DNA from 3 places in the Streptomyces sp. NPDC059564 genome. Region 2 is predicted to be linked to each of the others. Evidence: riboswitches for the same ligand, from Rfam matches in the RefSeq annotation. Region 2 holds a riboswitch; each other region holds the start of a gene.
What was found. A riboswitch is a leader RNA that binds a small molecule or an ion and turns the genes downstream of it on or off. The one in region 2 is predicted to bind cobalamin.

Region 1: linked by a shared signal. The riboswitch ahead of ACFV0Q_RS17310 (ribonucleoside-diphosphate reductase subunit alpha) and the one ahead of ACFV0Q_RS36465 (energy-coupling factor ABC transporter permease) in region 2 are both predicted to bind cobalamin.
Region 3: linked by a shared signal. The riboswitch ahead of ACFV0Q_RS22060 (ABC transporter substrate-binding protein) and the one ahead of ACFV0Q_RS36465 (energy-coupling factor ABC transporter permease) in region 2 are both predicted to bind cobalamin.

What each region holds. Positions count from the first base shown of each region.
Region 1 covers NZ_JBHWBP010000087.1:8,527-13,457, reverse strand. The annotation lists gene def (peptide deformylase) at 1-371, shown strand, start outside; gene ACFV0Q_RS17315 (ribonucleotide-diphosphate reductase subunit beta) at 494-1,510, opposite strand; gene ACFV0Q_RS17310 (ribonucleoside-diphosphate reductase subunit alpha) at 1,510-3,891, opposite strand; cobalamin riboswitch at 4,035-4,168, opposite strand; gene ACFV0Q_RS17305 (GNAT family N-acetyltransferase) at 4,228-4,722, opposite strand; gene ACFV0Q_RS17300 (CstA-like transporter-associated (seleno)protein) at 4,814-4,931, opposite strand, start outside.
Region 2 covers NZ_JBHWBP010000401.1:1,471-6,401, reverse strand. The annotation lists gene ACFV0Q_RS36485 (SsgA family sporulation/cell division regulator) at 157-564, shown strand; gene ACFV0Q_RS36480 (hypothetical protein) at 640-1,176, shown strand; gene ACFV0Q_RS36475 (flavodoxin family protein) at 1,195-1,911, opposite strand; gene ACFV0Q_RS36470 (methylglyoxal synthase) at 2,007-2,924, opposite strand; cobalamin riboswitch at 3,057-3,260, shown strand; gene ACFV0Q_RS36465 (energy-coupling factor ABC transporter permease) at 3,290-3,988, shown strand; gene ACFV0Q_RS36460 (energy-coupling factor ABC transporter substrate-binding protein) at 3,994-4,347, shown strand; gene cbiQ (cobalt ECF transporter T component CbiQ) at 4,351-4,931, shown strand, end outside.
Region 3 covers NZ_JBHWBP010000131.1:13,490-18,420, forward strand. The annotation lists gene ACFV0Q_RS22045 (DUF5954 family protein) at 1-840, shown strand, start outside; gene ACFV0Q_RS22050 (ankyrin repeat domain-containing protein) at 943-1,680, shown strand; tRNA gene ACFV0Q_RS22055 (tRNA-Trp) at 1,735-1,811, shown strand; cobalamin riboswitch at 1,919-2,058, shown strand; gene ACFV0Q_RS22060 (ABC transporter substrate-binding protein) at 2,094-3,077, shown strand; gene ACFV0Q_RS22065 (FecCD family ABC transporter permease) at 3,074-4,117, shown strand; gene ACFV0Q_RS22070 (ABC transporter ATP-binding protein) at 4,114-4,899, shown strand; gene ACFV0Q_RS22075 (ASCH domain-containing protein) at 4,918-4,931, opposite strand, start outside.

The DNA.
Region 1 (4,931 bases), on a different contig from region 2:
CCAAGGTCTTCGTCTACGACTGCCCCGACGACGACGGCAAGCGGCACACCGGTGTCGTGATCAACCCGAAGCTGGTGGAGCTGCCGGCCGCCACGCGCGTGCTGGACGACTCGAACGAGGGCTGCCTCTCCGTCCCGACCGCGTACGCCTCGCTGGCCCGCCCGGACTACGCCGAGGTGACCGGCCAGGACGCGCAGGGCAACCCGATCAAGGTCCGCGGCACCGGCTACTTCGCGCGCTGCCTCCAGCACGAGACCGACCACCTGTACGGGTACCTGTACATCGACCGGCTCTCGAAGCGCGACCGCAAGGACGCGCTGCGGCAGATGGAAGAGGGCACCCCGCGCTACGAGGTCGTCCCGAACGCGTAGCCCTTCCGGCACGGTCCGGTTCCACTGGGAGCGGACCTCGGGAAAGGTGCGGGGACCGGCGCACGACGGAAGGCCCCGCACCGGGATCCCGGTGCGGGGCCTTCCGCCGTGCGACCCGGGACCTAGAAGTCCTCGTCCAGGTCGACCGTGCCCTCGACCGCGACCTGGTAGGCCGACGGGCGGCGCTCGAAGAAGTTCGTCAGTTCCTGGACGCCCTGGAGCTCCATGAACGAGAACGGGTTCTGCGAGCCGTACACCGCCGGGAAGCCGAGGCGGACCAGGCGCTGGTCCGCGACGCACTCCAGGTACTCGCGCATCGACTCGGTGTTCATGCCCGGCAGGCCGTCACCGCACAGGTCGCGGCCGAACTGCAGCTCCGCCTCGACGGCTTCCTTCAGCATGTCGGTGACCTGCTGCTGGAGGGCGTCGTCGAAGAGCTCCGGCTCCTCCTTGCGGACCGTGTCCACGACCTCGAACGCGAAGTTCATGTGCATGGTCTCGTCGCGGAACACCCAGTTGGTGCCCGTGGCGAGGCCGTGCAGCAGGCCGCGCGAGCGGAACCAGTACACGTACGCGAAGGCGCCGTAGAAGAACAGGCCCTCGATGCACGCGGCGAAGCAGATCAGGTTCAGCAGGAAGCGGCGGCGGTCCGCCTGCGTCTCCAGCCGGTCCAGCTTCTCGACCTCGTTGATCCACTTGAAGCAGAACTGCGCCTTCTCGCGGATCGACGGGATCTCCTCGACGGCGTCGAAGGCGGCCGCGCGGTCGTCCGGGTCGGGCAGGTAGGTGTCGAGCAGCGTCAGGTAGAACTGGACGTGCACGGCCTCCTCGAACAGCTGGCGCGACAGGTACAGGCGCGCCTCCGGGGAGTTGATGTGCTTGTACAGGGTCAGGACGAGGTTGTTCGAGACGATCGAGTCGCCCGTCGCGAAGAACGCGACCAGACGGCCGATCATGTGCTGCTCGGCCGGCGTCAGCTTCGCGAGGTCGGCGACGTCCGAGTGGAGGTCGACCTCCTCGACGGTCCAGGTGTTCTTGATCGCGTCCCGGTAGCGCTCGTAGAAGTCCGGGTAGCGCATGGGACGCAGGGTCAGTTCGAAGCCCGGGTCGAGCAGGTTCTTCTTTGCGGTGGAGCTCATTACTGGCAGGCCTCGCAGGACTCGGGGTTCTCAAGGGAGCAGGCCAGGGCGTCGGCGTCGACGGCCTGCGGGAGCGGGGTGGCCGCGGGGACGGCGCTGCCGGAGGCGGCGCGGGCGATCTTCGTCGCCGGGCGCGAACGCAGGTAGTACGTGGTCTTCAGACCCTGCTTCCAGGCGTACGCGTACATCGAGCTCAGCTTGCCGATGGTGGGCGTCTCCAGGAACAGGTTCAGCGACTGCGCCTGGTCGAGGAACGGCGTACGGGCCGCCGCCATGTCGATCAGACCGCGCTGCGGGATCTCCCACGCCGTGCGGTACAGCTCGCGCACCTCGGCCGGGATCCAGCCGAAGCCCTGCACGGAGCCGCTGGACTCGCGCAGCGCCTCGCGGGTCTGCGCGTCCCACACGCCGAGCTTCTTCAGCTCCTCCACCAGGTAGCCGTTGACCTGGAGGAACTCGCCGCTGAGCGTCTCGCGCTTGAAGAGGTTGGAGACCTGCGGCTCGATGCACTCGTACACGCCCGCGATGGAGGCGATGGTCGCCGTCGGGGCGATGGCCAGGAGCAGCGAGTTGCGCATGCCGCTCTTCGCGATGCGGGCGCGCAGGGCGTCCCAGCGCTCGGGCCAGTTCAGCTCGACGTCGTAGTGGTCGGGGTGCAGGACGCCGCGGGCGGTGCGGGTCTGCTCCCAGGCCGGGAGGGGGCCGCTGCGCTCGGCGAGGTCGCAGGAGGCCTCGTACGCGGCCAGCATGATGCGCTCGGAGAGCTTGGTGGACAGGGCCTTCGCCTCGGGGGAGTCGAAGGGCATCTTCATCTTGAAGAAGACGTCCTGGAGGCCCATCGCGCCCAGGCCCACGGGCCGCCAGCGGGAGTTGGAGCGCCCGGCCTGCTCGGTCGGGTAGAAGTTGATGTCGACGACGCGGTCGAGGAAGGTGACGGCGGTGCGGACGGTCTCGTCCAGGCGCTCCCAGTCGATCTCCCCGTCCACCACGAAGGCGCCCATGTTGACCGAGCCGAGGTTGCAGACGGCGGTCTCGCCGTCGTTGGTGACCTCGATGATCTCGGTGCACAGGTTGGAGGAGTGGACGACCGTGCCCGGCTCGGCGGTCTGGTTCGCCGTGCGGTTGGAGGCGTCCTTGAAGGTCATCCAGCCCTGGCCGGTCTGCGCGAGGGTGCGCATCATCCGGCCGTACAGGTCGCGGGCGGGCATCGTCTTGCGGGCCAGGCCGGCCTCTTCGGCCTTGCGGTAGGCGGCGTCGAAGTCGTCGCCCCACAGGTCGACCAGCTCGGGGACGTCGGCCGGGGAGAACAGCGACCAGTCGGCGTCGGCGTTCACGCGGCGCATGAACTCGTCCGGCACCCAGTGGGCGAGGTTCAGGTTGTGCGTACGGCGCTGGTCCTCACCGGTGTTGTCGCGGAGCTCCAGGAACTCCTCGATGTCCGCGTGCCAGGTCTCCAGGTAGACGGCGGCGGCGCCCTTGCGGCGGCCGCCCTGGTTCACGGCGGCGACGGAGGCGTCGAGGGTCTTCAGGAACGGCACGATGCCGTTGGAGTGGCCGTTGGTGCCGCGGATCAGCGAACCGCGGGCGCGGATGCGGGAGTACGACAGGCCGATGCCGCCGGCGTGCTTGGAGAGGCGCGCGACCTGGTGATAGCGGTCGTAGATCGAGTCCAGCTCGTCCAGCGGGGAGTCCAGCAGGTAGCAGGAGGACATCTGCGGGTGGCGGGTGCCGGAGTTGAAGAGCGTGGGGGAGGACGGCAGGTAGTCCAGGCGGCTCATCAGCCGGTAGAGGGAGGCGACTTCCTCGACGGCCTGGACGGACTCGTTCTCGGCGAGGCCGCAGGCCACGCGCAGCATGAAGTACTGCGGGGTCTCGATCACCTGGCGGGTGATGGGGTGGCGCAGCAGGTAGCGGCTGTGCAGGGTGCGCAGGCCGAAGAAGCCGAAGCGGTCGTCCGCGCCCTCGGCGAGCGCGTGCTCGACCAGGGAGTCGAGCCGGGCGGCGTGGAGGGCCACGAACTCGGCGGTGCGGTCGGCGATCAGGCCCTCGCGGTGGCCCACGGCGACGGATTCGGCGAAGGAGGTCGACCCCTGGCCCGCGGCCTCGTCGGCCACGGCCAGCGTGAGCAGGCGGGCGGCGAGGCGGGAGTACGCCGGGTCCTCCGAGATCAGGCCCGCGGCGGCCTCGGTGGCCAGCCCCCGCAGCTCGGCCTCGTCCGCGACGGAGCTGCGGCCGCGCAGGGCGGCGGCGGCGACCCGGCCCGGGTCGGTGTCGGCGAGGTCGGCCGTCAGCTCGGTGAGGGTCCGCAGCAGCGCGGCCCCGGGGCCTTCGGCTGCGGGCTGGTCGGACTCGGCGCGCGGTGCGGCAGGCGCGATGGTCACGGGGGGAGCTCTCCCTCGCTCGGCCCGGTCATCGGCGGGGCGGGGCGCGGGCGGGCGCATGCGGGCGTGGCGGGAAGGCGCACCACCGCATGGCGTCCACCGGCCCAACCGCGAGGCCCGGACGAATCGGCACCCGGTTCGGTCGAGCCGGGCGCGCTGTCGGCAGGTCCTCGGACTTGCGGAGCACGAATGGGTGCACTTCACACCGTTGCGGGACAGTTCCGGATTCGCACCGGATTCCCCTGCGACGACAGCAGCCATGAGCATACATGTGGGGGCGGCCCGATGCGGTAGCCCCCACATGTAGTGTCGGCGCGCCCTTCGCTCAGCGTGGTGTCACAGCTCCAGTCGGTATGTGAGGAGGGTCAGCGCGGGGATCGGGGACCAGTCCAGCTCCGGCGTACGGACGAAGCCGAGGCGCCCGTAGAGGCGTTGGGCGCCCTCCATGGCGGGCTGGGTCGACAGCACCAGCGCCGTGACCTCCAGGGCCCGGGCACGGTCGACGCAGGCGCGTACGAGGGCCTCGCCGACCCCCTTGCCGCGCGCGGCGGAGGTCACGGCCAGCATCCGGAACTCGGCCTCGCCGGGTCCCGCGATGTCGGCGAGCCGGCTGCCGGGTGCGGCGAACGTCACTCCGCCGAGCAGCTCTTCGTCCTGTGCCGCGACGAGCACCTCGCCGTCGCCGGCCCGGCCCGCGACGTCCCGCAGGACGTTCAGGTAGTGGTCGTCCTCGTTCAGGTCGAGCAGTCCGTCCCCGGTGTAGGCCTGCCCGGTGATCTCGCCCAGCTCGTCGTATTCGGCGGGCACGGCCGCCCGGATCTCGAAGTCCATGGCTCCGAGTGTGCACGGGCGCCCGCGCGAAGGGCCGCCGGGTTCCCTCGGAGGGGAGCCCGGCGGCCCGGTGTCCTGCGCGGTGCGGGGTTCAGCAGCAGCGGAAGCCCTCGCGGGGGTCCGCTTCGCGGGCGTCCGTGCGGGCCCGCTCGAAGGCGCGCCGGGTCAGGACCTCGGCGTCCGGGTCGTGCGAGCGGGCGTGGGCGACG
Region 2 (4,931 bases):
CGGAGGCGGACCGCCCGCCCGGCCCCGCGCGCTCCCGGAAACGGGCCGTGCGGCCCGTCCGGTCGGGACCTTCGGCCCCGGGGAGCGCCGGGAACGTCGGCTAGCGTGCCCGAGGGGGCCCGTGAAAGCCCCCGCGCGAAGAGAGGCAGAGCCACCATGGCCACCACCGAACACCGCGTCCTGCCGTTGCGGCTGGAGGCCGCACCGCTGTCCGTCCCCCTGATCGGCGCCTTCGTCTACCGCACGGACCGGCCGTACGAACTGGCCGTCGACTTCCGCGGCGCCGGGACCCACCTCGCCCGCTGGGTGTTCTCGCGCGAGCTGCTGCTCGACGGGCAGACCTGCGGTACCGGCGAGGGCGACATACAGGTGTGGCCGCTGCGGCGGGGCACCGAGCCCCGTGTGTTCCTCGCCTTCAGCAACGGCGAGCAGAGCTGTGTGGTCTCCGCCCGCGCCAAGGACGTACGGGAGCTGTGCCGGCGGATGACCGAGCTGGTCCCGCGCGGGCAGGAACGGCGCCACTACGACCTGGACGCGGAGCTGAGCGCGCTGCTGGCGCACTGAGGGAACCGCCGGGGCCCGGGCGGTGTCTCCCACGGTGACAGCCAGTCCCCGTCTCACGAGAATCGGGGGGACGCCATGCGTCACCCGCACCGCCTGCGCCGCCGCCGGACCGTGGCCCTGGCCACGGGTGCCCTGCTCACCGCCGGGCTCGCGCTCTCGGCACCGGCTTCGGCCGCCGCGTCCGCAGCACCCACCACGCCGTCCGTCCGCACCCAGACCCCGCTCGTCGTGAACGCCCGCTGGGGCGGTCACTGCACGTACGACCGGATCGTCATCGACCTGCAGGGCTCCGTCCCGCCGGTCACCGTCACACCCGTCTCCGAGCTGGTCTACGACGGCTCCGGCAAGCCCGTGCCGCTGCCCGGGACGTACTTCCTGGAGATCCGCCTGCACCCCGCCGCCGCGCACAACGACGCGGGCCAGAACGTCTACCAGGGCCCCAAGCTCCAGACGATCAACCTCAGCAAGCTCAAGGGCATCGCCATGACGGGCGACTTCGAGGGGTACGTGACCTTCGGCGCCGCCTTCGACACCCGGCCGTCCTTCACCACCAGCGTCCTCCACTCGCCCGAGCGGTACGTGGTGGACGTCGCCCACCCGAACACCTGCTGAACCCGCCCCCGTACCCGCTCAGCGGTGTTCGGGGTTGGGGAAGTCGAAGCGGCAGCCGGCGTCCCACAGGGAGCGCTGGTTGCCGTGGGCGGGGATGCCGCCGGCGCGTTTGAGGAGGGCGGCGAGGTGCATCAGGTTCCAGGACATGAAGGCCGTGTTGCGGTTGGTGAAGTCGTTCTCGGGGCCGCCGGATCCCGGGTCCAGGTACGAGGGGCCGGGCCCGGCCTCGCCGATCCAGCCCGCGTCGGCCTGCGGCGGGATCGCGTAGCCGAGGTGCTGGAGGCTGTAGAGGACGTTCATGGCGCAGTGTTTGACGCCGTCCTCGTTGCCGGTGATCAGGGCCCCGCCGACGCGCCCGTAGTAGGCGTACTGGCCCTGCTCGTTCAGGATCGAGGAGCAGGCGTAGAGCCGCTCGATGACCTGCTTCATCACCGAGCTGTTGTCGCCGAGCCAGATCGGGCCGCAGAGCACGAGGATGTCGGCGTCCATGATCTGGCTGTAGAGGACCGGCCACTGGTCGCTCTCCCAGCCGTGCTCGGTCATGTCGGGCCAGACGCCGGTGGCGATGTCGTGGTCGACGGCCCGGATCAGTGAGGTCCGGGCGCCGGCCGCCTCCATGACGGCGCGGCTCTTGGCGATCAGGCCCTCGGTGTTGCTGGTCTCGGGCGAGCGCTTCAGGGTGCAGTTGACGTAGACGGCGGAGAGGTCCGGGTAGGTGAGGGAGTCGGCGGTCACGGAGCCCAGCCTTCCCGGGGGACGCGGGGGCCGCCAGCGGGCCGCGCCCGTCCGGGCCACTCCGCACCCCCGACCCCCGGTCCCCGCGGCCGCCGCTACAGGCTCTCGATCATCGCGTCCGCGCTCGCGGCGTTCAGCGCCAGCCGTACGTCGGCCAGCGTGACGAGCCGGATCAGGGCGCGGACGTCGTCGCCGTGCGGGTGGGAGGCGAGCGGGTCGTAGAAGAAGACCAGCATGTCGATCTCGCCCTGGGTGACGAGCGCGCCGATCTGCTGGTCGCCGCCGAGCGGGCCGCTGCGCAGCGGGGTGACGTCCAGGCCGATCATGCGGTTGATCAGCGTGCCGGTGGTGCCGGTGCCGTAGAGGCGATACGGCTTGAGGTCGGCGGCCCGGCGCTCGGCCCAGGCGAGCAGGTCCGCCTTGCGGGCGTCGTGGGCGACCAGGGCGATGCCGCGGGTGCGGTCGGGGCGGTGGCCGGCGCCGGTCAGCCAGGCGGGGTCGGCCAGCGGGAAGAGGTACACGGCGGCGGCGCGCAGTTCCTCGCGGCTGACGGCGCCGTCGCCGTCCGCGTCGATCCGGTCGAAGGCGAGGGCGTCGGTGCCCGCGGAGAGGCCCGTCGCGCCGAAGAGGCGCTCGTACTCGGCGCGGTCGATGCGGCCGTCCCCGTCCCGGTCGAGGGCGTCGGCGAGGGCGTCGAGGGCACGCAGGGTGGAGGCGCGGAAGGTGCGGTCTCCGTCGAAGGCGTCGCGGGCGGCGGCCGCGACGAACTCCTGCTCGCTGACGCGGCCGCCGCGGTCGGTGTCGGCGGCGGTCTGGAGCTGGGTCCAGAGTTCGTTGTAGGCGTCGAAGAGGGCGGTGCGGCGGCGGGTGTCACCGGGTTCGGTGAGCTGCTCGCCGAGCCGGCCGGCGTAGGCGATGAGGTCCTCGCGGCCGAGCTGGCCGTCGCCGTCGAGATCGTAGGTGCGGAACAGCGCGGCGATGCGGGGCAGCCAGTCTTCGGTGGTCACGGCCATGCGGAACTCCCTTTTCGGGCGGGGCGGTTGGTGCAGATGGTAGCGGCGTGAACACGTTGGGTGACAGCCAAGCGGAATCCGGCCACCCGATCGGCGGGATTGGGGCGGGTTGTGACCGGTCCGTGCGGCCGACTAGGGTCAGCTGGCCTTGGCGTTCGGGAAACCGGTGGAAAACCGGTGCGGCCCTCGCCACTGTGATCGGGAAGTCCGGCTCCACTCCTGTACGTACGCGGGAAGCCACTGGGCCCGCGCGGGAGACCGCACGGCCCCGGGAAGGCGGAGTCAGGGCATCAGTACCCGTGAGCCAGGAGACCGGCCGGGGCGCGTCGTCCATCCACGAGGTGCTGGAGAGGTCTCCCACAACCATGCATATAGCCGAGGGGTTCCTGCCCCCCTTGCACGCGGTCGCCTGGGGCGCCGCGTCCGCCCCGTTCGTCGTCCACGGCGTCCGCGCCCTCACCCGCGAGGTGAAGGCGAACCCGGAGAGCACGCTGCTGCTCGGGGCGTCGGGTGCGTTCACGTTCGTCCTGTCCGCACTCAAGATCCCGTCGGTGACGGGCAGTTGCTCGCACCCGACCGGAACCGGGCTCGGGGCCATCCTGTTCCGGCCGCCGATCATGGCGGTGCTCGGCACGATCACCCTGCTCTTCCAGGCGCTGCTGCTCGCGCACGGTGGGCTCACCACCCTCGGCGCGAACGTCTTCTCGATGGCCATCGCCGGCCCCTGGGCGGGCTACGGCGTGTACCGGCTGCTGCGGAAGTCGGGTGCGCCGCTGATGGTGACGGTCTTCTGCGGGGCCTTCGTCGCCGACCTCGTCACCTACTGCGTCACCTCCGTCCAGCTGGCGCTGGCCTTCCCGGATCCGGGCAGCGGATTCCCGGGCGCGCTGGAGAAGTTCGCGGGCATCTTCGCCCTGACCCAGATCCCGCTCGCGGTGAGCGAGGGCCTGCTGACCGTCCTCGTGATGCGGCTGCTGATGCAGTCCAGCAAGTCGGACCTGGTCCGGCTCGGGGTCGCGAAGCTGACCGGCAGCGCGAAGGCGAAGCAGGAGGCGGCCCTCTGATGGCGATGTCCCGGAACGCGAAGATCAACACCCTGCTGCTGCTCGTGGTGGCGGCGCTGGCCGTGCTCCCGCTCGCGCTGGGGCTCGGCGACGGTAAGGAGGAGCCGTTCACGGGCGCGGACGCGCAGGCCGAGTCGGCCATCACGGAACTGAAGCCGGACTACGAGCCCTGGTTCTCGCCGCTGTACGAACCCCCGTCCGGGGAGGTCGAGTCGGCACTGTTCGCCCTCCAGGCCGCCCTGGGCGCGGGCCTGCTCGCGTACTACTTCGGCGTCCGCAAGGGGCGCCGCCAGGGCCTGGCCCAGGCGGCGGCCGCGAGCCCCGACGCGTCGCCCGTCCCCGCCCCGCCGGAGGCGTAGGCGGTGTTGCCGATCGACGTGGCGGCGCACGCGAGCCGGTGGCGGGGGCGGCATCCGCTGGAGAAGGCGCTCCTGGGGCTCGGACTGACGGTCGCCGCCGTGTGCCTGCCGCCCTGGCCCGGCGGGCCGCTGGTCGGCGCCGCGACGCTGGCCGTGCTGCTGGGTCCGGCCGGGGTCGCGGGCCGGCAGCTGTGGCGGGCCTTCCGGGTGCCGCTGGGCTTCTGCGTGACCGGGGCGCTGCCGCTGCTGGTCTCGCTCGGCGGCCCGGCCGGCTTCGCCTCCCTCGCCCCGGACGGCCCCCGGCACGCGGCCGAACTCCTGCTGCGCACCTCGGCGGCCTCGCTCGGCGTGCTGCTGTTCGCCTTCACCACCCCCGTCTCGGACGTCCTGCCGCGGCTGGTGCGGGCGGGGGTGCCCGCCCCGGTGGTGGACGTCGCCCTCGTCATGTACCGGATCGGCTTCCTGCTGCTGGACTCGATGACCCAGGTCCGCCGGGCCCAGGCCGCCCGGCTCGGGCAGACGAGCCGGGCGGCGGTGTGGCGTTCGCTGGCCGGGCTCGCCGCGACCTCCTTCGTCCGGGCCTT
Region 3 (4,931 bases), on a different contig from region 2:
CTGAACTCGGCGCTGTGGTTCCGGGCCAAGGACGAGGCCCGGGACAGGGCGGAGCGGCGCGCCCTGCTGGCCGCTGTGGCCCGGCTGGAGAGCGAGCGGGTCGACGAACTGGACCTGGCCGGGACCCGGTACCGCGTCGTACGGGCCGAGGAGTACGCCGGCGCGGGCCCGGGCGGGATCGAGGAGCCCCGGCCGAGCGATCCGGAGCCCCCGGCCCCCGACTGGAACCGCGCCGTCAAGGAGCCGGGGATCGACGGCGGCCTGGTCCTGGACCCGGCCGCGCCGGTCACCCCGACGCAGGCCGTGGAGCAGCTGGCCCTGCGCGGCCTGCGCTACACCGGTGAGCGGTTCCCCGAGGACGTGCGCGCCGACGCGCGGCGGGCTCTCGACACCCACCCCGACGTCCTGTTGCTGCCCGCGACGTTCACGGTCGTGGAGCAGAGCCGCGCCCGCGGCTGGACCCCGGTCAGCGGCCCGCACGCGAGCGCGCACGCCGCCCGCAAGTCGCTGGACTTCGCCCTGACGTGGATGTGGCCCCGGATGCGCGGCCTCATCCCCGACGACGCCGACCCGCACACCGACGCCCGCACCCCGGCGGCCGGCGGGGGACCGGCGGGGAAGCTGGCCGCCTACGCCGAAGCCGCCGACGTGCTGCGCGCCGGACGCGTGAACCGGCTCGGATTCCAGGGCGCCACGTACCGGATCGCCCGCACCCGCCGCCTGCTGCGCTGGGGCCCCGACGGACCGGAAGGCCCGCGCCCGTCCGACATCAACAGCCAGGACCCCGCCCGCATCCACCTCGCGCTCGACGAGGACGGCCGGGTCATCCCCGAGGACTGACCCGCCGAGCCCGTCGGCACCGGTCACCCGCCGACCCGGCGGCTACGCTCAGTCCCCGACGCCGGCCGGGAGGCGCGGCGTACCCGCAGGAGAGGACGGGCCGTGCTGCGACTGGAATCGGACGACCCCCTGGCCGCGGCCGTCACCGCGGCGATCCGGGGCGGCGACCTCGCGGCATTGCGCCGGCTCCTGGAAGACCATCCCGGGCTCGCCGGCGCCCGCGTCGTCAAGCGCGGCGCGGCGGCGGGGGAGCGCAGCCTGCTGCACCTCGCCACCGACTGGCCGGGGCACTGCCCGCACACCGCCGAGGTGATCGCCCTCCTGGTGGCGGCCGGAGCCGACCCGGCGGCCCGCTTCGTCGGCGCGCACGAGGAGACCCCGCTGCACTGGGCCGCCAGCAACGACGACGTGACGGCCCTCGACGCCCTCGTCGCGGCGGGCGCCGACATCGAGGCCACCGGCGGGCTGATCGGCGCCGGCACCCCGCTCGCCGACGCCCGCGCCTTCGGCCAGTGGCGCGCCGCCCGCCGCCTCCTGGGGCACGGTGCCCGCCCCGATCTCCACGACGCCGCCACCCTCGGCCTGCTCGACCGCGTCACGGCCCTCCTCGACGCGGAGCCGGCCGAACCGGAGGAGGTGGACTGGGCGTTCTGGAACGCCTGCCACGGCGGCCAACTGTCCACGGCCCAGTACCTGTTGTCTCAAGGCGCGGACATCGACTGGATCGGCCACGCCGCCCAGACACCCCTGGACATGGCGTTGACCAGCGAGAACACCCAACTGATCGGCTGGCTCCGGGCCTGCGGCGCCCACACCCGGGCCGAAATCCACACCACTTGACCCCGGAATTCGGTGGATCTTCGCGGCGCGCCGTGCCATGGTTGGTCCCACCGAAGGGGTGTAGCTCAGCTGGCCAGAGCAACGGTCTCCAAAACCGTAGGTCGCAGGTTCGACTCCTGCCGCCCCTGCCATCGGAAAACAGCCAGAGGCCCGTGCCCGCGCGCAAACCGCCGCCGACACGGGCCTCCGGTGCGTCCGGATCCGGCCGGGGGGCTGGAGTTCCGGGCAAAAGGCCGCATCTGGCACACTTGGCCGGGTTGTCCCGGGCGGCGCAGGACAGGAAACCGGTGCGAATCCGGTGCGGTCCCGCCACTGTGACCGGTGATCCCGCCCGCGGGATCCCGGAAGTCAGACACTGACGCGCCGCCTCTTCACTTCGACCGGGGACGAGGATCCCCCGGAGAGGCCTCCCCATGTCGCGTTCCCGCGCAGCCCTGCGCTCCTTCGCCGCCCTCGCGTTCCTGATCCCGCTCGCCGCCTGCGGCGGACCCGGCCGGCCCGCCGCCTCCGAAGCGAAAGCCGCGCCCGGGTTCCCGTACACCCTCACCAACTGCGGTGTCAGCAGCACCTACCAGGCGCCGCCGCAGCGGGCCGTCACCATGAACCAGCACGCCACCGAGATCATGCTCGCCCTCGGACTCCAGGACCGGATCGCGGGCACGGCCTACCTCGACGACTCCGTGCTGCCCGCCTACCGGCCCGCCTACGACAAGATCAAGGTGCTGGCCGAGGAGTACCCCTCCAAGGAGGTCCTCCTCGGCGCCGACCCCGACTTCGTGTACGGCGGCTACGCCAGCGCCTTCGACAAGGCGCAGGGCCGCGACCGCGAAGGACTGGCGAAGTCCGGCATCAACTCCCGCCTGAGCGTGGAGTACTGCACCCAGGGCCCCGTCGGCCTCGCCCAGCTGAAGACCGAGATCACCGAAGTCGCCCGGACCTTCGGCGTGCCCGAACGCGGCGCCGCCCTCATCGAGGACGAGCAGCGCCGCGTCGACGCCGTCACCGCACGGGTGAAGGACAAGCCCAGGCCCTCCGTCTTCGTCTACGACTCGGGCGAGGACTCCGCCTTCACCTCGGGAGGCGACGGCATAGGCAACGAGATCGTCTCCCGCGCCGGGGGGACGAACGTCTTCGCCGACCTCAAGGACACCTTCGGCGACGTGTCGTGGGAGAAGGTCATCGAGCGCAAGCCCGAGGTCGTCCTCATCTACGACTACGGCGGCACCACCGTCGAGTCCAAGAAGCGGCGCCTGTTGAACGACCCGGCGCTGGCGCAGGTTCCCGCGATCAGGAACCAGCGGTTCGTCGTACTGCCGCTGTCATCCGCCGTCCTCGGCGTGCGGGTCGCCGACGCCGCCGAGTCCCTGGGCCGCCAGCTGCACCCCGACGCCGCGTGAAGCGGCGCCGGACCACCGCCGTCCTCGTCCTGCTCGCCGTCCTGCTCGCCGCGTCGGGGGTGGCGGGGCTCGCCCTGGGGCCCGTACGGATCGGCCCCGGCAAGGTCCTCGACCTCCTGCTCGCCGGGCCGGGGGCGGGCGGCGGGGCCTTCGCCTCCATCGTGTGGGACGTCCGCATGCCCCGGGTGCTCCTCGGGATGGTCGTCGGCGCCGGACTCGCCGTCGCGGGCGCCGTGCTCCAGGCCCTCGTGCGCAACCAGCTGGCCGATCCCTTCCTGCTGGGCGCCTCCTCGGGCGCCTCGGCGGGCGCCGTGCTCGTCCTCGTCTTCGGGACCGCCGCGGGCGCGGGCGCCGCCGGGTTCGCGACCGGGGCCGGGGTGCCGCTCGCCGCGTTCGCCGGTTCCATGGCCGCGCTCGTCGCCGTCTACGCGATGGCCCGGCGCGGCGGCACCATGACCACCGGCCGGCTGATCCTGGCCGGAGTCGCGGTGCAGTACGTCCTGTCCGCCCTGACCAGCCTGGTCCTCGTCCTGTCCGCGCGCCCCGACCAGATCCGCTCCGTGCTCTTCTGGACCCTGGGCGGGCTCGGCGGCGCCCGCTGGGACGAACTCGCCCTGCCCGCCGCCGCGCTGCTCGTCGGCACCGGCGTGCTCGTCACCCTGGCCCGGCCGCTCGACCTGCTGCTCGCGGGGGAGGAGGGCGCGCACACCCTCGGGCTGGACACCGGCCGCTTCCGGGCCGCCGTCTTCGTCCTCACCTCCCTCGTCATCGGGGTACTGGTGGCCTACAGCGGGGCGATCGGCTTCGTCGGGCTGATGGTTCCGCACGCCGCCCGCATGGTGGTCGGCGCCGGACACCGGGCGCTGCTGCCCGTCGCCGCGCTGGGCGGGGCCGTGTTCCTGACCCTGGCCGACCTGGTCGCCCGTACGGCCGCGGCGCCCGAGGAGATACCCGTCGGCGTGGTCACCGCGCTGGTGGGCGGACCGTTCTTCCTGTGGATGCTGCGCAGGTCCACCCGAACCGAAGGAGTGGCCGGATGACGGCCGGGAGTCCGGTGGAACTCGCCGTGGAGGCCGTGCGTTACGAGATCGACGGGCAGCCGCTGCTGCACGGAGTCGACCTCACCGCCCGGCCCGGCGAGACGGTGGGTGTGGTCGGCCCGAACGGCAGCGGCAAGACCACGCTGCTGCGCTGCGTCTACGGCACCCTCCGGCCCACCTCCGGACGGGTGCTGCTCGACGGGACCGACGCGGGCTCGCTGAGCGTGAAGGGGCGCGCCCGGCGGGTGGCGGCGGTCCCGCAGGACGCGGCCGGCACCCTCGGGCTGACGGTCCGCGAGGTCGTCGCCATGGGGCGCAGCCCGCACAAGCGGTTCTGGGAACAGGACGGCCCGGACGACGCCCAGCGCGTCGACGCGGCCCTGGAGACCGTCGGCGCGGCCGCCTTCGCCGCACGCCGCTTCGACGAACTCTCCGGCGGCGAACGCCAGCGCGCCCTCGTCGCCCGCGCCCTCGTCCAGGAACCGGGCCTGCTCGCCCTGGACGAGCCGACGAACCACCTCGACATCCGCTTCCAGCTGGAGATCCTGGGCCTGGTGCGCCGGCTTCCGGCCACCAGCCTGCTGGTCCTGCACGACCTCAACCTGGCGGCGACCTTCTGCGACCGCCTGTACGTACTGGCGGCCGGCCGCGTCGTGGCGTCGGGCCCACCGGACGAGGTCCTGACGCAAGCCCTGCTGTCCGAGGTCTACGACGTCCGCACCCACATCACCCCGCATCCCACCACGGGCACGCCCAACATCGTCTACCTCCCGCAGACTTGACCGGGCGCTGTGAAGCCGTCAGTTCGTCAGAC